2 regions of the Microbacterium sediminis genome follow, and region 2 is predicted to be linked to the other one. Evidence: predicted binding sites of a transcription regulator. Region 2 holds the regulator's gene; the other holds the start of a gene.

Region 1 (8,548 bases), 620 kb from region 2:
ACCGAGAAGTGGGGCACGCAGAACGCGTGGCGGATCCTCGTCGACGACTACGTCACCACCGCCGACGGCACGGGCATCGTGCACCAGGCGCCCGCCTACGGTGAGGACGACAAGCGCCTCAACGACGCCGCCGGCATCCCGACGATCGTGTCGCTCGGCGACGACGGCCGCTTCCTCGACATGGTCACCGACGTCGCGGGCGAGCTGTGGATGGAGGCGAACACGCCGCTCGTGCGCCTGCTGCGCCAGAAGGGGCGCCTGCTGCGCCTGCAGTCCTACGAGCACAGCTACCCGCACTGCTGGCGCTGCCGGAACCCCCTCATCTACAAGGCGGTCTCGAGCTGGTTCGTGCGCGTGACCGACATCAAGGATCGCCTGCTCGAGAACAACGAGCAGATCACCTGGGCGCCCGAGAACGTCAAGCACGGCCAGTTCGGCAAGTGGCTCGAGGGAGCCCGCGACTGGTCGATCAGCCGCAACCGGTTCTGGGGCTCGCCGATCCCGGTGTGGAAGTCGGACGACCCCAACCACCCGCGCGTCGACGTGTACGGCTCGCTCGAGGAGCTCGAGCGCGACTTCGGCACGCTGCCGCGCAACGAGCAGGGCGAGGTCGACCTGCACCGGCCGTACATCGACGAGCTGACGCGCCCGAACCCCGACGACCCGACGGGCCGGAGCACGATGCGCCGCATCGAGGACGTCTTCGACGTGTGGTTCGACTCGGGCTCGATGCCGTTCGCGCAGGTGCACTACCCGTTCGAGAACAAGGACTGGTTCGACTCGCACGCGCCGGCCGACTTCATCGTGGAGTACATCGGCCAGACGCGCGGCTGGTTCTACGTCATGCACGTGCTCTCGACGGCGCTGTTCGATCGCCCCGCCTTCACGGGCGTGTCGTGCCACGGCATCGTGCTCGGCAACGACGGGCAGAAGATGTCGAAGTCGCTGCGCAACTACCCCGACGTCTCGGAGGTGTTCGACCGCGACGGCTCCGACGCCATGCGCTGGTTCCTCATGTCGTCGAGCGTGCTGCGCGGCGGCAACCTCATCGTGACCGAGGAAGGCATCCGCGCGGGCGTGCGCGAGTTCCTGCTGCCGCTGTGGAACTCGTGGTACTTCTTCGCCACGTACGCCAACGCGGCCGGATACGAGGCGACGCGCCGCACCGACTCCACCGACGTGCTCGATCGGCACATCCTCGCGCTGCTGGGTGACCTCGTGCGCGAGGTCGCCGACGACCTCGAGCGCCTCGACTCGACCACCGCGGCCGCGCGTCTGCGCGACTTCGCCGAGGTGCTGACGAACTGGTACATCCGCCGATCGCGCGATCGGTTCTGGACGGGCGTGACCGACGACCCGAAGAGCACCGAGGCGTTCGACACGCTCTACACGGTGCTCGAGACGCTGTGCCGCGTGGCGGCTCCGCTCATCCCGCTCGTGTCCGAGCGCGTGTGGCAGGGCCTCACCGGCGGCCGCAGCGTGCACCTGACGGAGTGGCCCGACGCCGACGAGTTCGCCCCCGCCGCGGACATCCGCCGCGCCATGGACGCCGTCCGCGAGGCCTCGAGCGTCGCCAACGCGCTGCGCAAGAAGGAGGGGCTGCGGGTGCGCCTGCCGCTGTCGCGCCTCACGGTCGTGACCGAGGGTGCCGACGCGCTCGCGCAGTTCGAGGACATCCTGCGCGACGAGCTCAACGTCAAGTCGGTCGCGCTCGTCGAGCTCGCCGACACTACCGCCGCCGAGTACGGCATCACGCACCGCCTCACCGTCAACGCCCGCGCGGCGGGCCCGCGCATCGGCAAGCAGGTGCAGCAGGCGATCGCCGCCGCGAAGTCGGGCGACTGGGCCGAGTCAGGCGGCGGCGTGACGGCCGGCGGCATCGCGCTGGTCGAGGGCGAGTACGAGCTCGTGCTCGAGACCACGGGACGGCCCGAGGGCGAGGCGCTCGCGCTGCTGCCGTCCGGCGGCTTCGTGCTGCTCGACACCGTGGTCACCCCCGAGCTCGCGGCCGAGGGGCTCGCGCGCGACGTGATCCGCGCCGTGCAGGACACCCGCAAGGGCGCCGGCTTCGACGTGAGCGACCGGATCCGCCTGGAGCTGGCCTTCGCCTCCGCCGAGGACGCCGCGGCCGTGCGGCAGGCGTTCGACATCGCCGATGTCGCCGGCGAGACGCTCGCCGTCTCCGCCGAGGTCGTCGACGGAACGATCGACGGCGGGGCCGAGCACATCGCGACGATCCCGGCCGGGACGTACGCCAACGCCGGCGACTTCCAGGTCGCCGTGACCCGCGTGGTCATCGCAGCCGTCGAGGTGGAGGAACGATGAACGACCGCGAACGCGCCGACGCCGTCTACGAGGCGCTCCTGGCCCGCGCCGGGGAGCGCTGGGTGCAGCCGCGCAAGGAGCGCACCGCGCGCGTGCTCGAGCTGCTCGACGACCCGCAGCGCACCTACCGCGTCGTGCACATCACGGGCACGAACGGCAAGACGTCCACGGCCCGCATCATCGAGAGCCTGATCCGCGCCCGCGGCCTGCGCACGGGCCTGTTCACGAGCCCGCACCTGGAGCGGTTCACGGAGCGGATCCAGATCGACGGGCAGCCGATCGCCGATGCCGCGGTCGCCGACGCGTGGGACGAGATCGAGCCGTTCGTCGGCATCGTCGACGCCGAGCTGGAGGCGCGGGGGGAGGAGCCGCTGACGTTCTTCGAGCTGCTCACGGTGCTCGCGTTCGTGGCGTTCGCCGACGCGCCCGTCGACGTGCTCGTGCTCGAGGTGGGCATGGGCGGCGCCTGGGACTCCACCAACACCGCGGACGGCGACGTGGCGGTGTTCTCGCCGATCGATCTGGACCACGCGGATCGGCTCGGCGACACGATCGAGAAGATCGCCGAGGTCAAGGCCGGCATCATCAAGCCCGGCGCCCGGGTCGTCTCGGCGCGCCAGGCGCCGGAGGCCGAGGCCGTGCTGCGGCGCGTGTCGGCCGAGCAGGATGCCACGATCGCCTTCGAGGGGGCCGAGTTCGCCCTCGACGACCAGAAGCTCGCGGTCGGCGGCCAGCTCATCACGGTGCGCGGGCTCGCGGGCGAGTACGCGGAGCACTACCTGCCGCTGTACGGGCGCCACCAGGGAGAGAACGCCGCGCTGGCGATCGCCGCGGTCGAGTCGCTCATCGGCGACGCCGGCCAGGCCCTCGCCGACGACGTGCTGTCGGAGGGCCTGCAGGAGGCGACCTCGCCCGGCCGGCTGCAGCTGGTCGGGATCGACCCGACCGTCGTCGTCGACGCGGCCCACAACCCGCACGGCGCGGCGTCGCTCGCGCGCGCGCTGCGCGAGGCGTTCGACTTCGAGGAGTGGGGCCTCGTGCTCGGCGTGCTCGGCGACAAGGACGCGATCGGCATCGTCGCCCAGCTGGCGCCGATCGCGACGCACGTGTTCGCCACGGTGCCCGACTCGGATCGCGCCGGCTCGCCCGATGACCTCGCCGATCTCGTCGAGTCGGCGGGCCTGCGCGTCACCGTGCACCCGCACCTCGGCGACGCCGCCGACGCCGCCCGCGAATGGGCCGCGTCCGGGCAGAAGCGCGGCGTCGTGATCACCGGATCCGTCGTGCTCGCCGGCGAGGCGCTCGCGCTCGCCGAGACCGAGGACTGGAAGTCGGGCTGGAGCGCATGAGCACGCCCCGGCCCCGCCGCTACCGTCCGCTGCAGGAGAAGCTCGGGCAGGTCGTGCTCGTCTTCGAGGCGATCGTCGTCTTCCTCGGCGGCCTGACGATCCACGGGCTCGGCGCCCTTCCCGACGGCGTGCCGTCGTGGTGGGGGATCGTCGCCGGCTCGGTCGTCGCCGTCCTCATGTTCGCCACGTCCGGCCTGCTGCGCTGGCCGTGGGGATACGCGGTCGGCTGGGCGCTGCAGGCCGTCGTCGCGCTCGGCGCGTTCCTCGTTCCCGCGATCCTGCTCATCGCCCTGATCTTCGGCGGCATGTGGGCATATGCGACGATCGGTGGTGCCCGCATCGAGCGCCGCGTCGCCGCCCAGCGAGCCGGCACCTCCGACTGACCTCCCCGACACGCCACACACGAAGGGACCACCATGGCCACCGAAGAGACCCTCGTCCTCGTCAAGCCCGACGGCGTCGCCCGCGGCCTGACCGGCGCGATCCTCGCCCGCATCGAGGCGAAGGGCTACGCGCTCGTCGACATCAAGCTCGTCGAGCCCAGCCGCGAGCTGCTCGCGCAGCACTACGCCGAGCACGAGGGCAAGCCGTTCTACGAGCCGCTGCTGGAGTTCATGATGTCCGGCCCCGTCGTCGCGATCCGCGTCGCCGGCAACCGCGTCATCGAGGGCTTCCGCTCGCTCGCCGGCACGACCGACCCGACCACCGCCGCCCCCGGCACGATCCGCGGCGACTTCGGCCGCGACTGGGGCGTCGCCGTGCAGCAGAACCTCGTGCACGGATCGGACTCGCCCGAGTCGGCCGCGCGCGAGCTCGGCATCTGGTTCGCCTGACGCCGGAACCCGCTCGCTGCGCCCCCGTCCGCGCGCCTCATCGGCTCGTAGGCGGGGGCGCTTAGCGTTGCAGGGTGAGCACGCGACGCGTCATGGGCATCGACCCCGGCCTGACCCGCTGCGGCGTCGGGATCGTCGACGTCGCGCCGGACCGATCGGCGCGCCTCGTGCACGTGGGAGTGATCCGCTCGGCCGTGGATGCCCCGGTCGCCGAGCGGCTGGCGACGATCGCGCGCGGCATTCGCGAGGCCCTGGCCGAGCACCGGCCCGAGGTGCTCGCGGTGGAGCGCGTGTTCGCGCAGCACAACCTGCAGACCGTGATGGGCACCGCCCAGGCGTCCGGCGTCGCGCTCATGCTCGCGGCCGAGCACGGCATCCCCGCCGCCATGCACACGCCGAGCGAGGTGAAGGCGGCGATCACGGGGTACGGATCGGCCGACAAGGCCCAGGTCCAGCACATGGTGGCGCGCGTGCTGCGGCTCGACGAGCTGCCGCAGCCGGCCGATGCCGCCGACGCCCTCGCCCTCGCCCTCTGTCACGCGTGGCGAGGCGCCCCCGCCGCCGCGGCCGCCGCGGGCTCGCTCACGCCGGCGCAGCGCGCCTGGGCCGAGGCCGAGAAGCGCTCCCGCCGCGCGCCGGCCCGCCGCTGAGCCGGCCGTGCTCGCGAGCCCCCGCATCGTTCCGCCGCGCCCGCATCTTTGCGCCGAGCCAGCTTCTGTGCGCCGAGACTGGGACGCAGGCACTCGGTTTCGGCGCGAAGATGCCGTGTCGCGGAAGGGGGCCGGGTCCGGAGCGATGAGCTCGCGGCGCGCGTGTCTCGAACGGATGTGCGAACGTCGGCCTAGGCTGGCCTCATGATCTCGTTCCTCCGCGGCGCCGTGCTGCACGCCGGCCTCGACTCGGTCGTGCTCGATGTCGGCGGCGTCGGCTTCAGCGTCGCCGTCACGCCCGAGGTGGCGCGCCGCGCCCGCGCGGGGGAGGAACTGGCCCTGCACACGCACCTCATCGTGCGCGAGGACGCCCTGTCGCTGTTCGGCTTCGCCACCCGCGCCGAGCTCGACGTGTTCGGCATCCTGCTGGGCGTGAGCGGCGTGGGCCCCAAGTCGGCGCTCGGCGTGCTCGGCGCCATGAGCATCGACCAGATCGCGGAGGCCGTGCAGCTCGAGGATGACAAGCCGTTCCGCAAGGTCAGCGGCATCGGCCCCAAGACCGCCAAGCTCATCGCCGTGCAGCTGCAGGGCAAGCTCGCGCCGCCGCAGGCCGCGCCCGCCGCGTCGCCGGCCGGCATCGCCGCCGACGTGCTGGCGCAGGTGACCCAGGCGGTCGCCGGGCTCGGCTGGCCGGAGCGCGTGGCGAGCGAGGCCGTCGCGGCGGCGGCGGAGTCGGCGAGCGAGGCCGATCGCGCATCGATGCAGGCGCTGCTGCGCCTCACCCTCGCGGCCCTCGGCCCGGCGAACGGGGGCGCGCGTGTCTGAGCGCGACATCGCCTCGCCGCAGCCGCACGACGACACCGAGCTCGCCATCGAGGGCGCGCTGCGTCCCGGGAGCCTCGCCGACTTCGTCGGCCAGCACAAGGTTCGCGGCCAGCTGCAGCTGCTGCTCGACGCGGCGCGCATCCAGGAGCGGCCCGCCGACCACATCCTGCTGGCGGGGCCCCCGGGCCTCGGCAAGACGACGCTGGCGATGATCGTCGCGCACGAGAGCAACCGGCCGCTGCGGATGTCGAGCGGGCCGGCCATCCAGCACGCCGGCGATCTGGCGGCGCTGCTGTCGAGCCTCATGCCGGGCGAGGTGCTGTTCATCGACGAGATCCACCGCATGGCCCGCTCGGCCGAGGAGATGCTCTATCTCGCGATGGAGGACTTCCGCATCGACATCATGGTCGGCAAGGGCGCCGGCGCCACGAGCATCCCGCTCGACCTGGCGCCGTTCACGCTCGTGGGCGCGACCACCCGGTCGGGCCTGCTGCCCAATCCGCTGCGCGACCGCTTCGGCTTCACCGCGCACCTGGAGTACTACGAGCCCGAGGAACTGGAGCGCGTGATCGAGCGCTCCGCCGGCTTCCTCGGGGTCGGCCTGGGCGGGCGCGAGCGGGCCGAGATCGCCCGGCGCTCGCGCGGCACGCCCCGCATCGCGAACCGGCTGCTGCGCCGCGTGCGCGACTACGCGCTCGTGCACGCCCACGGCGCGGCGCCCGAGCTCGGCGACGTGCGGGCGGCCCTGGAGCTCTACGACGTCGACGCCATCGGCCTGGACCGCCTCGACCGCGCCGTCCTCGACGCGCTCGTGCGGCGCTTCCGCGGCGGGCCGGTCGGCCTCAGCACGCTCGCGGTCGCGGTGGGCGAGGAGCCCGACACGGTCGAGAGCGTCGTGGAGCCGTATCTCGTGCGCATCGGCTTCATGGGGCGCACGCCGCGCGGGCGCGTGGCGACGCCCGAGGCCTACGCGCACCTCGGTGTGGCGCACCCGCTCGGTGCGCCGGGGTCGCTCCCGATCGATGACCTATAATCGCTGAAGGCTTGCGCCGGCCCGACCGGTGTCTTCTCTCGCTCAGCCGAAGCCGGCGGGCGCTCCCTCCCGAAAGGTCGCTGTATCCCCATGGACATGAATCTGATCCTCCTTGTCGTCCTCGCGGCGATGCTCGTCTTCATGTTCATCAACGGCCGCCGCAACGCGAAGAAGCGCCAGGAGCTCGAGCAGGAGCGCCGCACCAAGATGGTGCCCGGCGCGCGCGTGATGACCCGCTCCGGCCTGTTCGGCACCCTCGTGGAGTTCGACGCCGAGGACCTCACGCAGCCGGCCAAGGTCGAGATCGCCCCGGGCGTCGTGGCCGAGATGCACGCCCAGGCCGTGGACCTCGCACCGGAGGCCACGCCGGCCGCCGCCGACGAGACCGTGCAGGACGACGAGACGACCGAGACGGCCGACGAGGGGTACTCGCTCAACGGTGAGCGCGTCGAGAAGCTCCCGAGCGACGACGACACCAAGAACTGACCCACCCCTCCCTTCCGGCCGAAAGCTGAGACGTGGCGACACCGACCCCTGTGCGCCGTGCGTGGCGCGCCCTCACCGGACTTCTCGTCCTGATCGCCGTGCTCGCGGGCGCCAACGCGCTGGGCGTGTACGTGTTCCAGCAGTCCTCGTGGGTTCCCGAGCTGGCGCTCGACCTGCAGGGCGGCACGCAGATCGTGCTCGAGGCGCAGACGGAGGGTGCCGACCCCTCCGGCGAGCAGATGCAGCAGGCGGTCTCGATCATCCGCCAGCGCGTCGACGCCTCGGGCGTCTCGGAGGCCGAGGTCACCACGCAGGGCACGCGCAACATCGTCGTGCAGATGCCCGGCACGGTCGATGACGAGACGCGTGAGCGCATCGAGGCCAGCGCGCAGCTCGAGCTGCGATCGGTGATCTACGCCGCGGCCGCCGCCAACACGTTCGTGGGCGAGGACGGCGAGGAGACGCCGTACCCGAGCGCCGACACCGCGCTGCCGGCCACGCCGAGCGTGGCGCCGACCGACGGCTCCGACCCCAACTGGGTCTCCGACTACCTGTGGGCACGATTCCTGGCGTACGACTGCGCCAACCCCGATGTCGACCCGGCCTCGGCCCCCGCCGACGACCCGGTCATCGCCTGCGACGACCAGGGATCGAAGTACATCCTCGGCCCCGTCGAGATCACGGGCGACGCGATCGACGACGCCTTCTCGACGCTGCAGCAGAACAACGGCCAGTGGGCCGTGCAGCTCGACCTCGACGACGCCGGCACCGAGGTCTTCGGCCAGGTGAGCCAGCGCCTGTACAGCATCGGCCAGGCCGGCGCGAACGATCCGCGCAGCCAGTTCGCGTTCATCCTCGACGGCGCCGTCATCTCGGCACCGCAGATGAACGCCGTCATCCTCGACGGTCGCCCCAGCATCTCGGGCACCTTCACGCAGGAGACGGCCACCGCCCTCGCCGAGCAGCTCAAGTTCGGTGCGCTGCCGCTGAGCTTCACGGTCGTCAGCTCCGACACGATCTCGGCCACGCTCGGTGAGCAGCAGCTGC
Region 2 (8,548 bases):
CACCCGAACATCCAGAACCCGCCGTTACTCGTTCTCTGGATGACTACCCGCTGATCGCGGGCGGAGTGTGACCCGGTAGCCTTAGACGGCAAGCGCGGGTGGGATGTGAATCCTCTTTCGTCCGGAATACATTCCGGAGCCGCCCCAAGACTACCAGAAAGCCCCGATGAGCACCATTCCGTCTCACAGCCACTCGTTCGACGCGGACCGCCACGCGCGCTGGGAGGAACAGGAGCAGGCCGCCGAGGCGGCGGGCGCCGCGCGCGACATCGCGGACGTGCCGGCCGTGGAGGTCATCGCCTCCGCCTGCATCCACCTCATGAGCGCCGCCGCCGTCAAGCTCGGCCTGGGCGAGGAGGAGAACGCCGAGGAGCTGACCGACCTCGACGAGGCGCGCAAGCTGATCAACGCCCTCGCGGGCCTCGTGACGGCCGCCGCCCCCGAGATCAGCGACTCGCACGCGCGCCCCATCCGCGACGGCCTGCGCTCGCTGCAGCTGCGCTTCCGCGAGATCTCGACAATCCCCGACGCGCCCGGCAAGGGCCCCGGCGAGAAGTTCACCGGCTCCGTCATCTGACGCCGTCAGCCGCGGGCGAGCGACACCTGGAGCGAATCGACGAGCACGGCGATCCGGTCATCGCTCGCCCAGCGGCGCGCGAGGCGCTGCAGCACGGCGTCGAGCTCGGATCGCTCCAGCCCGTCGACGAGCGTGAGCTGCACGATCAGCTCAGGGCCGCGCAGGCGCGCCTGGGGGTCGCCGGGCGCGACGCCCAGATCGAGCACCGCGAGCTCCTGCCCGATCGACTCCTGCAGCCCCCGGTAGACCTCGGGGCTGGTCCACGACGGCTCCCACGGCTGCGCCTGGGCGATCGCCCACACGGCGGGCCGGCGCACGACGAACTCCGTGTCGCTGGTGGGATCGACGACGACCAGGTCGGTCTGCTCCCCCGCCGCCGCCAGCGCCGCGCGGGTGCCGGCGACGGGGATCGGCCGCGCCTGCGGATCCCAGCGGCGCATCGTCTCGACGCAGGAGAACACCGGGAGCACCGTGCGGCCATCGGGGGCCGCCACCGTGACGATCGACAGCTCCTGCGTCTTGTCGACGGCCAGCCCGTGGGCGCCGATCCCCTCGTCACCCTTCTCGGCCACGAGGGGCACGAGCACGCGGGCCTCGCGCAGGGCGTCGACGACCGCGACGGGATCGCCGGTGCCGTCGCGGAAGCGCGTCAGCGCCTCCCAGAGCCGGGGGTCGGCCGATCCGTCATCGCCCGCCGCGGGGTTCGGGCGGAACGCGCGACCCTGCCACGGCACCCCCGCCGAGTCCTCGCGCGACGGGTCGTGCGATCCCTGCGGAGCGCCGTGATCGGGCATCAGTTCGAGGCGACGTCGAGGGCCTCGGCCAGCGTGAAGGCGCCGGCGTAGAGCGCCTTGCCGACGATCGCGCCCTCGACGCCCTCGGGCACCAGCTCGCGCAGGGCGATGAGGTCGTCGAGGCTCGAGACGCCGCCGGAGGCGATGACCGGCTTGTCGGTGCGCGAGGCGACCTCGCTCAGCAGCTGCAGGTTCGGGCCCTTGAGCGTGCCGTCCTTGGTGACGTCGGTGACGACGTAGCGGGCACAGCCGGCCTCCTCGAGGCGGTCGAGCACCTCCCAGAGGTCGCCGCCCTCCTGGGTCCAGCCGCGCGCCGCGAGGGTGGTGCCGCGCACGTCGAGGCCGACGGCGATCGCGTCGCCGTAGCGGCCGATGATCGACGCGGTCCACTCGGGGTTCTCGAGCGCCGCCGTGCCGAGGTTGATGCGGTGGGCGCCGCTGTCGAGCGCGGCCTCCAGCGACGCGTCGTCGCGGATGCCGCCCGACAGCTCGATGTTCACGCCGCGCACGTGCTTGAGCACCTTGCGGATGATGCCGGCGTTGTTGCCCCGGCCGAAGGCCGCGTCGAGGTCGACCAGGTGGATCCATTCGGCCCCCTGGTCGGCCCACTGCTCGGCGGCCTCGATGGGGTCGCCGTAGCTGGTCTCCGTGCCGGCCTCACCCTGGGTGAGTCGGACGGCCTTGCCACCCGCGACGTCGACGGCCGGAAGCAGGATCAGGCCGGGGGTGGACGCGAAATCGTTCATAGCTCCTCGTGCGGGCGGGGACGTTACCGCAGAACGCACAAGCTCCGAGGGTACGCGCGCAACGCCGATCGATCCAATCGGACGGGAATGTCGGTCAGGCTCGCAGCGTTTCGATCCAGTTACGCAGCAGCGCGATGCCCGCCGCGCCCGACTTCTCGGGGTGGAACTGCGTCGCCGTGAGCGGCCCGTTCTCGACCGCGGCGATGAAGCGCCCGCCGTGCGTGGCCCACGTGACCGCGGGCTGCGGGAAGGGCGCCTGCACGTCGAGCGTCCACTCCTGCGCCGCGTAGGAGTGGACGAAGTAGAAGCGCTCGTCGGCGATGCCGCGGAACAGCACCGAGTCCTCCGGCGCCTCGACGGTGTTCCAGCCCATGTGCGGCACCACGGGGGCCTCGAGCTCGGTCACCACGCCCGGCCACTCCCCCAGTCCCTCGGTGTCGGCCCCGCGCTCGATGCCGCGCTCGAACATCACCTGCATGCCCACGCAGATGCCCATGACGGGACGTCCGCCGGCGAGGCGGCGCTCGATGAGCTCGCCGCCGCGGACGGCCTCGAGCTGCTCCATCACGGCCTGGAAGGCGCCGACGCCGGGCACGAGCAGGCCGTCGGCCTCCAGCACGAGCGCGCGGTCGCGGGTGAGGCGCACGTCGCCGCCGGCGGCCTGCAGCGCCTTGACGGCCGAGTGGACGTTGCCCGATCCGTAGTCGAGGACGGCGACGAGGGGACGCTCGGTCACAGCGCGCCCTTCGTGGACGGGATGCCCTGCACGAGCGGGTCGAGCGCCTTGGCCTGCCGGAAGGCGCGCGCGAAGGCCTTGAACTCGGCCTCCGCGATGTGGTGCGGGTCGCGGCCGCCCAGCACGCGCACGTGGACCGTCAGGCCCGCGTTGAACGCGATCGCCTCGAAGGAGTGGCGCACGAGGGAGCCGGTGAAGTGGCCGCCGATGAGGTGGTGCTCGAAGCCCGCGGGCTCGCCGGTGTGCACGAGGTAGGGGCGGCCCGAGATGTCGACCACCGCCTGCGCGAGTGCCTCGTCGAGCGGCACGAGCGCGTCGCCGTAGCGGGAGATGCCGGCCTTGTCGCCCAGCGCCTCGCGGATGGCCTGGCCCAGGACGATCGAGACGTCCTCGGCGGTGTGGTGCGCGTCGATGTGCGTGTCGCCGGTCGCCTTCACGGTGAGGTCGGTCAGCGAGTGCTTCGCGAACGCCGTGAGGAGGTGATCGAAGAACGGCACGCTCGTGTCGATGCTGCTGTGCCCCGTGCCGTCGAGGTTCAGCTCGAGCTCGACGGAGGACTCGCTCGTGGAGCGGACACGGCTGGCGGTGCGCGCGGTCGTCATGACTCGAGTCTAGTTCCGCGCGTCGGGAGGCTCCTCGGAGTCGTCAGTTGCCGATCTCCGCGAGCGCCTCGAGGAACGCGGTCGTCTCCTCCTCGGTCCCCGCGGTCACGCGCAGGTGGCCGGGGATGCCGATGTCGCGCACGAGGATGCCCCGTTCGCGCAGCAGCTCCCAGGTGCGGGCCGGATCGGCGACGCCGCCGAAGAGCACGAAGTTCGTCCAGGAGGGGTAGACCGTGTAGCCGAGGGCCTCGAGCGTCGCCGACATCCGATTGCGCTGCTCCACGATCTCCTCGACCGTGTGCAGCATCGTGTCGGCGTGACGCAGCGCGGCCGTGGCCGCCGCCTGGGTGAGCGCGGACAGGTGGTACGGCAGCCGGACGAGCCGGAGCGCGTCGATGAACGCCGGATCGGCGGCGAGATAGCCCACGCGCGCGCCGGCGAACGCGAACGCCTTGCTCATGGTGCGTGACACGGCCAGCCGCGGGCGCCCCTCGAGCAGGGTGAGCGCCGACTGCTCCTCGCGCGGCGCGAACTCCCAGTACGCCTCGTCGACGATCACGATGCCGTCGGTGGCGTCGTAGACCGCCTCGATCACGTCGAGCGACAGGGGCGTGCCGGTGGGGTTGTTCGGCGAGCAGAGGAACACGATGTCGGGACGGGCGTCGGCGACCTGACGCGCCGCGTCGTCGGCGTCGATGGCGAAGCCGGGGCCGCGGGTGCCCGCGATCCATTCCGAGCCGACGCCGCGCGCGATCAGGCTGTACATCGAGTAGGTGGGCGCGAAGCCGAACGCCGTGCGCCCCGGGCCGCCGAAGGCCTGCAGGACGTGCTGGAGCACCTCGTTCGATCCGTTGCCGGCCCAGATCTGCTCCGGCGCCAGGCCGTGGCCGAGGTAGTCGGCGAAGCCCTGGCGCAGCTCGGTGAACTCGCGGTCGGGGTAGCGGTTGACGTCGCGCAGCACGCGCGCGACGGCGTCGGCGATGTCGTCGGCGACCTCGTCGGGGACCGGGTGGGTGTTCTCGTTGACGTTGAGGGCCACCGGGACCGGCATCTGCGGCGCCCCGTAGGGCTTCTGCCCGCGCAGGTCGGGGCGGAGGGGAAGGTCGTCGAGTCCGATCGCTCGATCGACGGTCACGGAAGCGGGATTGGCAGGGTCCGAGGTCACGGACACCATGGTAAGACCGCCGGGCTGTGCGCGCTCAGTGTCCGAACGCGGCCGGCACGGAGATCTGCTGCCCCGGGGTGAGCATGCCACCGGCGAGGTTGTTGAGGTTCTTGAGCTCGTAGATCACGTCGCGCGGGTCGTGCCCGGGGGCGACCTCCTGCGCGATGCTCCACAGCGTGTCGCCCGCGGACACCGTGACGATGTCGAACGCCTCGGCGCCCGCGCCGTCCTCGCGCGAGGCGAGCGCGGTGCCGCCGCCGATGATCGCGGCGGCCAGGCCGGCGACGACGGGAGCGGCCGCCAGGGCGGCCAGCACGCGGCGCCCGCGCGCCGTCAAGCGCAGGCGGGTGCGAGGCGCGGCGATGCGGGGTGCCGAGGGACCTGCCGAGAGGATCGCGGTGCTCATGTCGTGCTCCTTGTCTGAGAGGCCTCGCACCCGCCTCGGCCGGGAGGCGGGGTGCGAAGCTCTGTTCCGAGTATATCTTCGAGTGTTCGAACGTGTCAACGGTATTCGGAACCCCCGACATTCGGATCGGAACCGACACGCTCGAACAAATCTCCCGAAGACCCCGACGAATTCGCTACTGTCGAGGGCGAGGGACACGTAACCAGTGACCTCCGACATTCGAACGAGGAGCATGAGATGAGCGACGCCGCGGCCGACATCGCCGGCATCGACGACAAGCCGCGCACGCGTCGTCGCCGGAACCTCAGCGAGAAGCAGATGGCCATCCTCGAGGTGATCCAGCGCTCCATTCAGCGCAACGGGTACCCGCCGAGCATGCGCGAGATCGGCGACGCCGTGGGCCTGAAGTCGCTCTCCAGCGTCACCCACCAGCTCGGCCAGCTCGAGCTGAGCGGCTACCTGCGCCGCGATCCCGGCAAGACCCGGGCCATGGAGGTCCTCATCGACCTGCCCGGCCTGTCGGGCGAGAACGTCGACGCCGACGCCCCCTCGGTCGGCGACGCGGCGATGGTCCCGCTCGTGGGCCGCATCGCCGCCGGCGTGCCGATCACCGCCGATCAGCAGGTCGAGGAGATCTTCCCGCTCCCCCGCCAGCTCGTGGGCAAGGGCGAGCTGTTCATGCTGAAGGTGGTCGGCGAGTCGATGATCGACGCCGCCATCTGCGACGGCGACTGGGTGGTCGTCCGGGCGCAGAACACGGCCGAGAACGGCGACATCGTGGCCGCCATGCTCGACGGCGAGGCGACCGTCAAGGCGTTCCGGCAGCGCGACGGCCACACCTGGCTGCTGCCGCGGAACTCGGCGTTCGAGCCGATCCTGGGCGACGAAGCGACGGTGCTCGGCAAGGTCGTCGCCGTGCTGCGCGCCGTCTGAGCCCGGCATATCGCGACCTGCACCACGGGTGGGACTCGCCTAGGTTGGGACGCGTGACGATTGCACCCTACGGATCCTGGCCGTCCCCGATCAGCGCCGCCGACGTGGCGGGAGGGTCGCTGCGCCTCGACGGCGCGCGCTTCGTCGGCGACGAGATCTGGTGGAGCGAGGGCATCCCGGCCGAGCGCGGCCGCACGGCGCTGCTGCGCACCGGGAGCGATGCGCAGACGGGCGAGGCCGAGGTGCTGCTGCCGGCGCCGTGGAGCATGCGCTCGCGCGTGCACGAGTACGGCGGCGGCGCCTGGACGGCCGACGACCGCGGCACGGCCTACTTCGTCGAGCAGTCCGATCAGCGGGTCTACCGCTTCACCCCCGGCAACGAGCCGGTGCCGCTCACGCCCGCCGGCGGCGGCGCGCACGGCGACCTGACCCTGGCCGAGGGCGCGCTCTGGGCGGTGCGCGAGCGCGACAGCGGCACCGCCGTGCCGGCGCGCGACATCGTGCGCATCCCGCTCGACGGATCGGGGGCGGACGACGCCGACGCGATCACGAGCGTCGTCGCCGGGAGCGACTTCCTCGCCTACCCCGCGCCGCGGGCCGGCCGGCTCGCATGGATCGCCTGGAACCACCCCGACATGCCATGGGACGCCGCCGAGCTGCGCGTGGGCGCGCTCGGCGCCGACGGCCGCGTGGCGGAGCAGACCGTCGTGGCGGGCGGCCGCGCGGACGGACGCAGCATCTCGGCGCTCCAGCCCGAGTGGACCGGCGACCACGAGCTCGTCTTCGTCGCCGACATCCCGCGCGAGGGAGGGGACGCGCGCTGGAACCTGCACTGGGTCCGCTTCGACGGCCTCACGGCCATCGGGCCCGAGCCGATCATGCCGGCCGACGCCGACACGGGAGGCCCGCTGTGGAACCTCGGCGCCCGCTGGTACGGCGCCCTCGATGACGGCCGCATCGTCGCGGTCCAGACGAACGGCTCGGACGCGCTCGTCGTGATCGACCCGACCTGCGGCGGCGAGGACAGCCTCGTCACGCCGCTGACCGGAGACGTGCTCGTGCGCCACGTGCGCGGCGAGCGCCTGCTGCTCACGGGCGCCGGTGCGACGGTGCCGGGCGGGCTGTGGCTGCTCGACGTCGACGCCCACACGATCGTTCCCGTCCGCGGCGGGGTGCCCAGCGGCGATCTCGACCCGAGCTGGATGTCCGTCGCCCGCGCGATGACGTTCCCTGGCCCCAACGGACCGGTGCACGCGTTCGACTATCCCCCCACGAACCCCGAGGTCACCGCGCCGCCCGAGGAGCGGCCGCCGTACCTCGTGCTCGTCCACGGCGGGCCCACCAGCCGCGTCTCGGGCACGCAGTCGCTCGTGGTGTCGTACTTCACGAGCCGCGGCATCGGCGTGCTCGATGTGAACTACGGCGGCTCCAGCGGCTACGGCCGCGCCTACCGCGAGCGGCTGCGCGGCGCGTGGGGCGTGGTGGACGTGCAGGACACGGCGGCCGCGGTGACCGGCATGGTGGAGGCGGGCCTGGCGGACGGCGCGCGCGTGGCGATCAAGGGCGGCTCCGCCGGCGGCTGGACGGTGCTGTGCGCCGTCGCCGACACCGACGTGTTCGCGGCCGGGATCAGCCGCTACGGCGTCGCCGACCTGCGCCGGCTCGCCGAGGACACGCACGACTTCGAGGCCCGTTACCTCGACGGGCTCGTGGGCCCGCTGCCGGAGGCCGAGGACGTCTACATCGCCCGCTCCCCGCTGTCGCGGCCCGAGACGCTGCGCACGCCGCTGCTGATCCTGCAGGGCGCCGATGACCCGGTCGTGCCGCCCAGCCAGTCCGAGGCGCTGCGCGACGCGCTGGCCGGCAACGGCGTGCCGCACGCGTACATCCTGTTCGAGGGCGAGTCCCACGGCTTCCGCCGCGCCGAGACGCTGCAGCGGGCGTTCGAGGCGGAGCTGGCGTTCCTCGGCGCCGTGCTCGGCTTCTCCACCCCCGGCGTCGCGCCGCTGCCCCTGGACTGAGGCTCAGCCGCGGCGGCGCACGGCCGCCAGCAGCAGCGCGCCGGCGGCGGCCCCGACCGCGTACCACGCCAGGTCGGGGCCGTGAAAGGTCGTGCCGAGGATCAGCCGGGCGAGGGGGTGGCCCGCCAGCTGCGCCGGGATGCGGGTGAGCTGGAACAGCTCGACGGCGGCGCTCAGCGCGAACGCGATGACGCCCGCGAGCACCGCTCGGATCCGCGGCGCGACGAGCACGACGAGCCACAGCACGAGCACGGCGTACAGCGCGACCCCCGCGTCCTTGGCCACGTCGCCGCCGCCGAACGCACGCACGCCCAGGCCGGCCGCGATCGTGAGCGCCGCGGCCGCCGCGGCGGTCCACCGTGTGCGCTCGGCGCCCGTCGCCGCGGCCTCGACCGGCGCCGCGCGCTCGTCCCGCACCGACGGATCCCGGCTCAGAGCGTGAACGGCTCGAGCTCGGACGCCAGGCGAGCGCTCACCCGCGCGTGCACGAACGTGCCCTCCGACTCGTGCCGACGCTCGAGCAGCTGACCGGTCTCGTGGATCGCCGAGACGAGATCGCCGCGGCTGT

What was found. Region 2 encodes LexA, which represses DNA repair genes until DNA is damaged. Its sites were predicted from a motif close to TCGAACANNTGTTCGA; they were not measured.
Region 1: ruvA (Holliday junction branch migration protein RuvA) is a predicted target of LexA. The motif match lies at 5,325-5,340, and genes of this name have one in related genera.

What each region holds. Positions count from the first base shown of each region.
Region 1 is NZ_CP038256.1:1,337,336-1,345,883, forward strand. It holds gene ileS (isoleucine--tRNA ligase) at 1-2,325, shown strand, start outside; gene E3O41_RS06345 (bifunctional folylpolyglutamate synthase/dihydrofolate synthase) at 2,322-3,674, shown strand; gene E3O41_RS06350 (DUF4233 domain-containing protein) at 3,671-4,057, shown strand; gene ndk (nucleoside-diphosphate kinase) at 4,091-4,507, shown strand; gene ruvC (crossover junction endodeoxyribonuclease RuvC) at 4,600-5,157, shown strand; gene ruvA (Holliday junction branch migration protein RuvA) at 5,362-5,982, shown strand; gene ruvB (Holliday junction branch migration DNA helicase RuvB) at 5,975-7,015, shown strand; gene E3O41_RS06375 (preprotein translocase subunit YajC) at 7,112-7,501, shown strand; gene secD (protein translocase subunit SecD) at 7,534-8,548, shown strand, end outside.
Region 2 is NZ_CP038256.1:1,954,621-1,963,168, forward strand. It holds gene E3O41_RS09320 (DUF1844 domain-containing protein) at 167-577, shown strand; gene E3O41_RS09325 (SseB family protein) at 583-1,371, opposite strand; gene priA (bifunctional 1-(5-phosphoribosyl)-5-((5-phosphoribosylamino)methylideneamino)imidazole-4-carboxamide isomerase/phosphoribosylanthranilate isomerase PriA) at 1,371-2,117, opposite strand; gene hisH (imidazole glycerol phosphate synthase subunit HisH) at 2,212-2,853, opposite strand; gene hisB (imidazoleglycerol-phosphate dehydratase HisB) at 2,850-3,455, opposite strand; gene E3O41_RS09345 (histidinol-phosphate transaminase) at 3,499-4,620, opposite strand; gene E3O41_RS09350 (LysM peptidoglycan-binding domain-containing protein) at 4,655-5,026, opposite strand; gene lexA (transcriptional repressor LexA) at 5,264-5,959, shown strand; gene E3O41_RS09360 (S9 family peptidase) at 6,013-7,980, shown strand; gene E3O41_RS09365 (DUF2809 domain-containing protein) at 7,984-8,397, opposite strand; gene hflX (GTPase HflX) at 8,412-8,548, opposite strand, start outside.